DNA from 2 places in the Ensifer sp. EB106-03-01-XG145 genome. Region 2 is predicted to be linked to the other one. Evidence: riboswitches for the same ligand, from Rfam matches in the RefSeq annotation. Region 2 holds a riboswitch; the other holds the start of a gene.
What was found. Region 2 has a riboswitch for S-adenosylmethionine ahead of AC3WWH_RS02345 (O-succinylhomoserine sulfhydrylase). Riboswitches for the same ligand answer to the same signal wherever they lie in the genome.

Region 1 (4,206 bases), on a different contig from region 2:
TGCTTCGTCTCTGGCCTGAGGGCAAAAACGTCTAGCTATTCAAGGTGCTACAGCGACCTCTCTGCGGTCATGTCAGCGCGATAGCTGCTTGGTGGCATCCTGCAGGCCGGCGAGCGTCAAAGGGAACATCCGCCCCTCGAACAGGCTCTTCACCATGCCGATCGACTGGGTGTAGCCCCAGTGCTGTTCGGGCACGGGATTGATCCAGATCGAACGCGGAAAATGCGCTGTCATGCGCGAAAGCCAGAGTGCGCCTGCCTCGTCGTTCCAATGTTCGACCGAGCCGCCGGGATGGCTGATCTCATAGGGGCTCATCGACGCGTCGCCGACGAAGATGGCGCGATAGTCGCCGCCATAGGTGCGCAGCACTTCGGTGGTGCGGGTGATGTCGACGCGGCGGCGACGATTGTCCTTCCACAGACCCTCATAGACACAGTTGTGGAAATAGAAATGCTCCATATGGCGGAACTCGCCGCGGGCGGCTGAAAACAGTTCCTCGACGATGCGGATGTGATCGTCCATCGAGCCGCCGATATCGAAGAACATCAGCAGCTTGACCGCATTGCGGCGTTCGGGCCGCGTCACCACGTCGAGATAGCCGTGCTCGGCGGTGGCACGGATCGTGCCGGAAAGGTCGAGTTCGTCAGCCGCCCCCTGGCGCACCCAGCGCCTGAGCCTTTTCAGCGCCACCTTGATGTTGCGGGTGCCGAGTTCGACCGTGTCGTCATAATCCCTGAACTCGCGCCGGTCCCAGACCTTGACGGCGCGGCGGTGGCGCGACTGGTCCTGGCCGATCCTGACCCCTTCGGGATTGTAGCCATAGGCGCCGAAGGGGGAGGTGCCGGCGGTGCCGATCCATTTCGAGCCGCCCTGATGCCGGCCTTGCTGCTCCCGAAGCCGTTGGCGCAGGGTCTCCATCAGCTTGTCGAAGCCCCCGAGGGATTCGATCAGGCGCTTTTCTTCCTCGGTCAGGTGTTTTTCGGCGAGCTTGCGCAGCCAGTCCTCGGGGATGACGGCCTCTTCGCCCGTCTCCATGGGATTGACCGCCTCGAGCCCGGAGAAGCAGTGCTGGAACACCCGGTCGAAGCGGTCGATATGGCGCTCGTCCTTCACCAGCGCCGTGCGCGCCAGGAAGTAGAAGGCTTCGACATCGAATGTGGCGATGCCCGCCTCCATCCCCTCGATCAGCGACAGGAATTCCCGGAGCGTCACCGGAACTTTCGCCGCTTTGAGTTCGAGGAAGAAGGGGATGAACATCGGTCAGTCCTGGCTTTCTCCGGTGCCGATCTCTGCGAGATCATAGGGCGTCGTCTGGTACATCTCGTTGATCCAGTTGCCGAAGAAGAGGTGCGCATGGCTGCGCCAGCGGTTCTGCGGCGGCAGGGTCGAATCGTTGTGCGGGAAATAGTCGTGCGGCATCTTGATCGGCACGCCTGCGTCCACGTCGCGAAAATATTCGTCCGACAGCGAGGTCGAATCATACTCCACGTGGTTGAACATGTAGAGCCGGTTGCCCTTTTTCTCGTGCACGAGGCAGACGCCCATCTCCTTCGATTCCATCAGGATTTCGAGGCTGGGCACCTTGTCGATGTCGGCACGCCTGACCTCGGTCCAACGCGAGACGGGGACGGCGAAGTCGTCGGAGAAGCCGTTGAGATAGACCGACGAGCGATTGAGGTTCTGGTGGCGGTAGACGCCAAAGGCCTTCTCGTTCAGCGGATACTTCGGCACGTCGTGGAAATGGTAGATCGCCGCCATCGCCCCCCAGCAGACATTGAGCGTCGAATGCACGTTGGTCTCCGTCCAATCGAGGATGCGCTTCAATTCGTCCCAATAGGTGACGTCCTCGTATTCGAGCGTCTCGACCGGCGCGCCGGTGATGATGAAGCCGTCGAACTTGCGGCCCTTCACCTCGTCCCAGGTCTCGTAGAAAGAAAGCAGGTGATCTTCCGAGGTGTTCTTCGCCCGGTGGGCGCCGATGCGTACCAGCGACAATTCCACCTGCAGCGGCGAGGCGCCGATCAGGCGCGCCATCTGGATCTCGGTCTTGATCTTGTTCGGCATGAGGTTCAGGAGCCCGATCTGGAGCGGGCGGATATCCTGACGGATCGCCACGGTCTCGGTCATCACCCGCACACCCTCATGCACGAGGGTTTCGAAAGCGGGCAGCGTATCGGGAATCTTGATGGGCATGGGCTTCCACTCGATCAATACAAAAAAACCGGCGGCGATTGATCGCGACCGGTCCTCGGAAATCCAACTTTCCTCGGCCCTTTAGCGACTTGTTTAACGTGGCTGCAAGCCGGCCGGCCAAATCACCACGAGGAATTTGATAGCGCGACTGGGGCGCGGGGGTCAAGAAAAACGATTCGGGCGGTCGGGCGGCCCCTCATCCCGCTGCCGCGACCTTCTCCCCGCAGGCGGGGAGAAGGGAGCTTGTGGCACCCGCTCGCGCCTCCCAGGGGCCGATCATTTCCGTTCCAGAAAGAAGCCCGGACATCATTGTCTCGCGGCGACCGTCGCCATTTCCGTCCCCTCTCCCCGGCTGCGGGGAGAGGGCTAGGGTGAGGGGCAACTTCCGTGCGTGTGAAGATAATCTAGGCCGTCCTGCATGCCGTATCCGAGCCGACGGCTAGCCTCGTCTAAGCCGAGCCAGAAGAAGCGAAAGCGGATCGGCGCACCACCGCCAAAGGGCGTCATTTCATGGTGCAGCCAGGTTTTCTGTTGCTCGCCGGCAAGGGCGACATGAAAATAGTGCCGGCGATGGCAGATGGTCTGGCCTTCCTTCCGGAAGGAGTAGTCCTTCGTGACGAGATGGGTGAGGGCCCGCGATGGCGTCAGCCCGGTCTCTTCCACGAATTCCCGCAAGGCGGCAGCTTCAGGGCTTTCGCCCGGCTCCATCGTGCCGCCGGGTACCTGCAACTCGATTTCGGGAAAGTCCGGCTCGTCGAAGACCAGCAGGTGGTCCTGCCAGGTGGCGTAGATCAGGACCTTGTGGGCGTCCGGCCTCATCCGTCGCGGCGCGCCATGAAGGCCAGGCGCTCGAAGAGATGCACGTCCTGCTCGTTCTTCAACAGCGCCCCGTGCAGCTTCGGCAGCATGGTCTTGGCGTCGACGCGGAGGTCGGCCGGATCGACCTCGTCGGCGACAAGCAGGCGGATCCAGTCGAGCGCTTCGGAGGTGGACGGCTTCTTCTTGAGGCCCGGCACCTGGCGGATGTCGTAGAAGGCGGCAAGGGCCGCAGATAGCAGCGTTTTGCGGATGCCGGGATAGTGCACCTCGACGATGCGCGCGAGCGTTTCGGCATCGGGGAAGCGGATATAGTGGAAGAAGCAGCGACGCAGGAAGGCGTCCGGCAGTTCCTTCTCGTTGTTGGAGGTGATGATGACGATCGGCCGGTGACGGGCGCCGATCATCTCGCCGGTCTCGTAGACATGGAATTCCATGCGGTCGAGTTCCTGCAAGAGGTCGTTCGGAAACTCGATGTCGGCCTTGTCGATCTCGTCGATCAGAAGCACCACGCGACGGTCGGCCTCGAAGGCCTGCCAGAGCTTGCCCTTGCGGATATAGTTCCTGACCTCGTTGACGCGCTCGTCGCCGAGTTGGCTGTCGCGCAGGCGCGACACGGCATCATACTCGTAAAGGCCCTGCTGCGCCTTGGTCGTCGACTTGACGCTCCATTCGATCAGATCGAGGCCAAGGGCAGCGGCAATCTGGCGGGCAAGCTCGGTCTTGCCGGTGCCGGGTTCACCCTTGACGAGCAGCGGCCGCTCCAGCCGGATCGCAGCATTGACGGCGATCATCAGGTCCTTGTCGGCGATGTAATCTGCGGTGCCTTCGAATTGCATAATCGTCTTCCGGTTCAGCATAGGTCTAGCAGGCGGTGTCCATGGACTATCGCATATTGGCCAAAATCGGAATCGATTTGAGAAGAGATGGCGTGAGCAGAAAAGCTCGGTCTCAGCCGCGGAGGGCGGTGACTTCGATCTCGATCAGCATTTCCGGGCGGATCAGATCGCAGACGATCATGGTTGCGGCCGGACGGATCTCGCCGAAGACTTCGCCGAAGATCGGGAACACCCGGTCGGCGAAGCTGGCATCGGTGACGTAGTAGTGATTGCGCACCACGTCTTTAAGCGAGAAGCCCGCTTCCTTCAGTGCGCCCTCGATCGTCTTCAGGCAATTGCGCGCCTGCTCTTCCACCGT
Region 2 (4,206 bases):
AAGGTCTCTCCGCCTTCCGCTTCCATACTGTAATGGCCGAACATCACGCCCGACGGCGTATCCAGCGGGCAGCCGGACGAATACTCATAGGTGTCGCCGGGGTTGAGCAGCGGCTGTTCGCCGATCACGCCGGGACCGCTGACCTCATCGACCTGCCCATTCTCATCGGTGATATGCCAGTAGCGGGTCATCAACCGCACGGCTGCGTCCGAATGGTTTGAGATGACAATGCGATAGCCCCAGACATAGCGGCCGTCATCGGGGTCCGACTGCTCTTCGAGATAGTACGGCTCCACCGTAACTTCTATGTCGCGGGTCAAAGCGCGATACATGGGCAACACCTTGCTTCGGTCTTTCAGGGTATTCTACAGCAAGATGGTTTCGTCAAGAATAACGGCAAGATTGTGCATACCCATTCTGGGGCAAGGGCTTGCGGGTATCCGGATCGGCTGTTCGAACCCGCTCGATCCCGCTGGTGAGGCCATATTGGATGGCGGGGCGCCCGCTGCATGAGCGCCACGAGGGATCGATGGCCGCCGTCTGTCGCGGCGGCCGTATCTTTTCGTTGCGTCAGGCTTTGACGGCCTCAAGCGCGCGGGCGAAATCCTCGACGACATCCTCGCTGTCTTCGATGCCGGCCGAGAAACGCACCGTGCCGGCGGAAATGCCCAGCTCTTCGCGGGCCTCGTCGGTCAGGTTCTTGTGCGTGGTCGTTGCCGGATGGGTGATCAGGCTCTTGGAGTCGCCGAGATTGTTGGAGATACGCACGATCTCGAGCGCATTCTGCAGCGCGAAGGCCGCATCCTTGCCGCCCTTCAGTTCAAACGCGACGAGGGTGGAACCGCCGGTCATCTGCTTGGCGATGATGTCGGCCTGCGGGTGATCCTTGCGGCCGGGATAGATGACCTTCGCCACCTGCGGCTGCTCAGCCAGGAAGTCGGCGACGCGGCGTGCGGTTTCCGTCTGCTGGCGCACGCGCAGCGGCAAGGTTTCGATGCCCTTCAGCAGCGTCCAGGCATTGAACGGCGACATGGCCGGGCCGGTATGACGGAAGTAGTCGTGCAGGTTCTCGTTGATCCATTCCTTGTCAGCAAGCACGACGCCGCCGAGGCACCGGCCCTGGCCATCGATATGCTTGGTGGCGGAATAGACGACGATATGGGCGCCGAGTTCCAGCGGCTTCTGGAAGAGTGGCGTCGCAAAAACGTTGTCGACGACGACCTTGGCGCCGATCTGGTTGGCAAGCTTGGCCACACCGGCAATGTCGATGACTTCGAGGGTCGGGTTGGTCGGGCTTTCCAGGAAGAAGACCTTGGTGTTCTTCTGGATCGCCTTTTCCCAGTTGGCGAGATCGCGTCCATCGACCAGCGTGCACTCGATGCCGTATTTCGGCGCCAGCGTCTCGACCACCCAGCGGCATGAACCGAACAGCGCACGGGCGGCAACGATATGATCGCCAGCCTTCAGCTGGCAGAGGATTGCCGCAGAAACGGCGGCCATGCCCGAAGCCGTGGCCCGCGCGTCTTCGGCGCCTTCCAGCATGCACATGCGCTTTTCGAACATGTCGTTGGTCGGGCTGCCGTAGCGGGCATAGATGAAGCCTTCGGTCTCGCCTTTGAAACGCGCTTCTGCCGCCTCGGATGTCTCGTAAACGAAGCCCTGGGTGAGGAAGATCGCCTCGGACGTCTCGCCATGCTGCGAGCGGGTGGTTCCGCCGTGGACGAGTTGGGTTGCCGGGCGCCAGTTTTTGCTCATGTGACGATCACCTTCAAAAACAAAAAAAACCGGCCGCAAAAACGGGCCGGTTTGACACCCGGCCTTTTTAGCTACTTGTTTAACGTGGCTGCAAGCCGACCGGCCAAATCACCACGGGATAAAGCTTCAATACTGCTAGGGTGCGCTTGCGTCAATTCCCGGAGTTTGGTTTTGTCTCGCAACTGGAAAGAGGACTGCAATGGCCCGCGATACTGGGATTTTGGCCGACCGCGCGATTGCCGCGCTGCTCGAAACGGGGCGCCTGAAGAGCGAGAGGCCGCTGGATGACGATCAGATCCAGCCGGCAAGCCTCGACCTGCGCCTTGGCGCCAAGGCCTTCCGCGTCCGCGCGAGCTTCATGCCCGGCCCGTCCCACCTCGTCGCCGACAAGCTCGACCGGCTGAAGCTGCATGTCGTCGATCTCACCGATGGCGCCGTGCTCGAAACCGGCTGCGTCTACATCGTGCCGTTGATGGAGAGCCTGGCGCTGCCTGCGGGCATGTCGGCCTCGGCCAATCCGAAGAGCTCGACCGGCCGCCTCGACATCTTCACCCGCGTGATCACCGACCGCGCCCAAGAGTTTGACAAGATTCCTGCCGGCTATAGCGGTCCGCTCTATCTCGAAATCAGCCCGCGCACCTTCCCGATCGTCGTGCGCCGTGGTTCGCGCCTGTCGCAGATCCGCTTCCGCATGGGCCAGTCGCTGCTCTCCGAACAGGAGCTGCTGGCGCTGCATGAAAGCGACGTGCTGGTGGCGAGCGAGCGACCGAATGTCAGCGGCGGCGGCATTGCACTGTCGATCGACCTCAAGGGCACCGGTCCGGAGGGTCTGATCGGCTACCGTGGCAAACACCACACCGCCGTCATCGACGTCGACAAGAAGGCGCAGCACAAGATCTTCGATTTCTGGGAGCCGCTCTACAGCCGCGGACGCGACGAGCTGATCCTCGATCCGGACGAGTTCTACATCCTCGTCTCGCGCGAAGCGGTGCATGTGCCGCCGCTTTATGCGGCCGAGATGACGCCGTTCGATCCGCTGGTGGGCGAGTTCCGCGTGCACTATGCCGGCTTCTTCGATCCCGGCTTCGGCCATGCCTCTGCCGGTGGTAGCGGTAGCCGCGCCGTTCTGGAAGTGCGCAGCCACGAGGTGCCGTTCATCCTCGAACACGGGCAGATCGTCGGCCGCCTGATCTATGAACACATGCTGGAGCGTCCTGACGGTCTCTACGGCCTCGGCGTCGGCTCCAACTACCAGGCCCAGGGCCTGAAGCTTTCGAAACATTTCCGCGCCGAGTAGGGATTTTTCACGGGACCCTCGTGCGATACCGCGCAAGGGTCCTTGACAGATCGTCCCGGTTCGGGAAATTTCGCAGGCATCGCGGGTGTAGTTCAGTGGTAGAACGCCAGCTTCCCAAGCTTGATGTCGTCGGTTCGATCCCGATCACCCGCTCCAATCCTTCCTGAATCCTCTTTTGCCCCGCTCGAGCGAGACCTATGGCCAGTTGCCCTGCGGACGGTTACTTTACCGCTCGATGAATCATCCCGCGGTTCCAAGCGCCGCCCCTGAGACAAGAACCGTGCCGGCCCGCTGCCCATGAGATTTCTTCCCCTGTTCGCCCTTTGCGCGTCCCTGATCGCAACGCCGCTTGCGGCCCAGCCCAGGGACCTGCCCATTCTGTTCGATGCGCGCGAACGCATCGCCAAGCCCGATCTCACGGGCCTTGCGCGCTTGCGCTTCCTGACGACGGTCGACTTTCCGCCGTTCAACTTCATCGATCAGTCCGGCAAGCTCTCCGGTTTTCACGTCGATCTCGTGCGCGAGATCTGCCGCGAGCTCGACATCGAAGCCAAATGCCAGATCCAGGCAGTGACCTATGCGGAACTGCTGCCGGCGCTGGAGCAGGGGCAGGGCGAAGCGGTTGCCGCCGGTATTGCCGTCGGCCCGGAACTGCGCCAGCGCTTCGGCTTCTCGCGCGCCTTCATGCGACTTCCGGCCCGCTTAGCCATCAACGCCAAGGCGGCCGGCGCCGTGACGGGTCCGAAGGACCTCAGAAAAAAAACGGTCGGTGTCGTGGCGGGCACCACCCATGAGGCCATGTTCAAGGCGTTCTTCCCGAGTATCGCGACCAAGGTTTTCCCGGATCGCGATGCCATGCTCACGGCACTGCAGAAGGGTGAGGTGCCGGCGGTCTTTTCCGACGGTTTGCAGCTTTCCTTCTGGATCTCAGGCACGACTGCCGGCGGCTGCTGCGCACTCGTCGATGGTGCCTATTTCTCGCAGCGCTTTCTCGGTGAAGGCCTGACGATCATGAACCGCAAATCCGAACCGGCGCTGACCCAGGCGATCGACCACGCGCTGCTGGCGCTGTCGCGCAGCGGCCGGCTCGAGGAAATCTACCTGCGCTACTTCCCCAACGGCATCTATTGATCGCCCACTGCATGTTCCTTTAA

Region 1: another riboswitch for S-adenosylmethionine. It lies ahead of metA (homoserine O-acetyltransferase MetA); the one in region 2 lies ahead of AC3WWH_RS02345 (O-succinylhomoserine sulfhydrylase).

Annotation. Positions count from the first base shown of each region.
Region 1 covers NZ_JBYTEC010000003.1:145,279-149,484, reverse strand. The annotation lists gene AC3WWH_RS11330 (vWA domain-containing protein) at 73-1,257, opposite strand; gene metA (homoserine O-acetyltransferase MetA) at 1,261-2,193, opposite strand; SAM riboswitch at 2,255-2,332, opposite strand; gene AC3WWH_RS11320 (NUDIX hydrolase) at 2,560-3,012, opposite strand; gene AC3WWH_RS11315 (AAA family ATPase) at 3,009-3,848, opposite strand; gene AC3WWH_RS11310 (RidA family protein) at 3,961-4,206, opposite strand, start outside.
Region 2 covers NZ_JBYTEC010000001.1:472,514-476,719, forward strand. The annotation lists gene apaG (Co2+/Mg2+ efflux protein ApaG) at 1-332, opposite strand, end outside; gene AC3WWH_RS02345 (O-succinylhomoserine sulfhydrylase) at 571-1,755, opposite strand; SAM riboswitch at 1,802-1,880, opposite strand; gene AC3WWH_RS02350 (2'-deoxycytidine 5'-triphosphate deaminase) at 1,955-3,052, shown strand; tRNA gene AC3WWH_RS02355 (tRNA-Gly) at 3,134-3,208, shown strand; gene AC3WWH_RS02360 (transporter substrate-binding domain-containing protein) at 3,350-4,183, shown strand.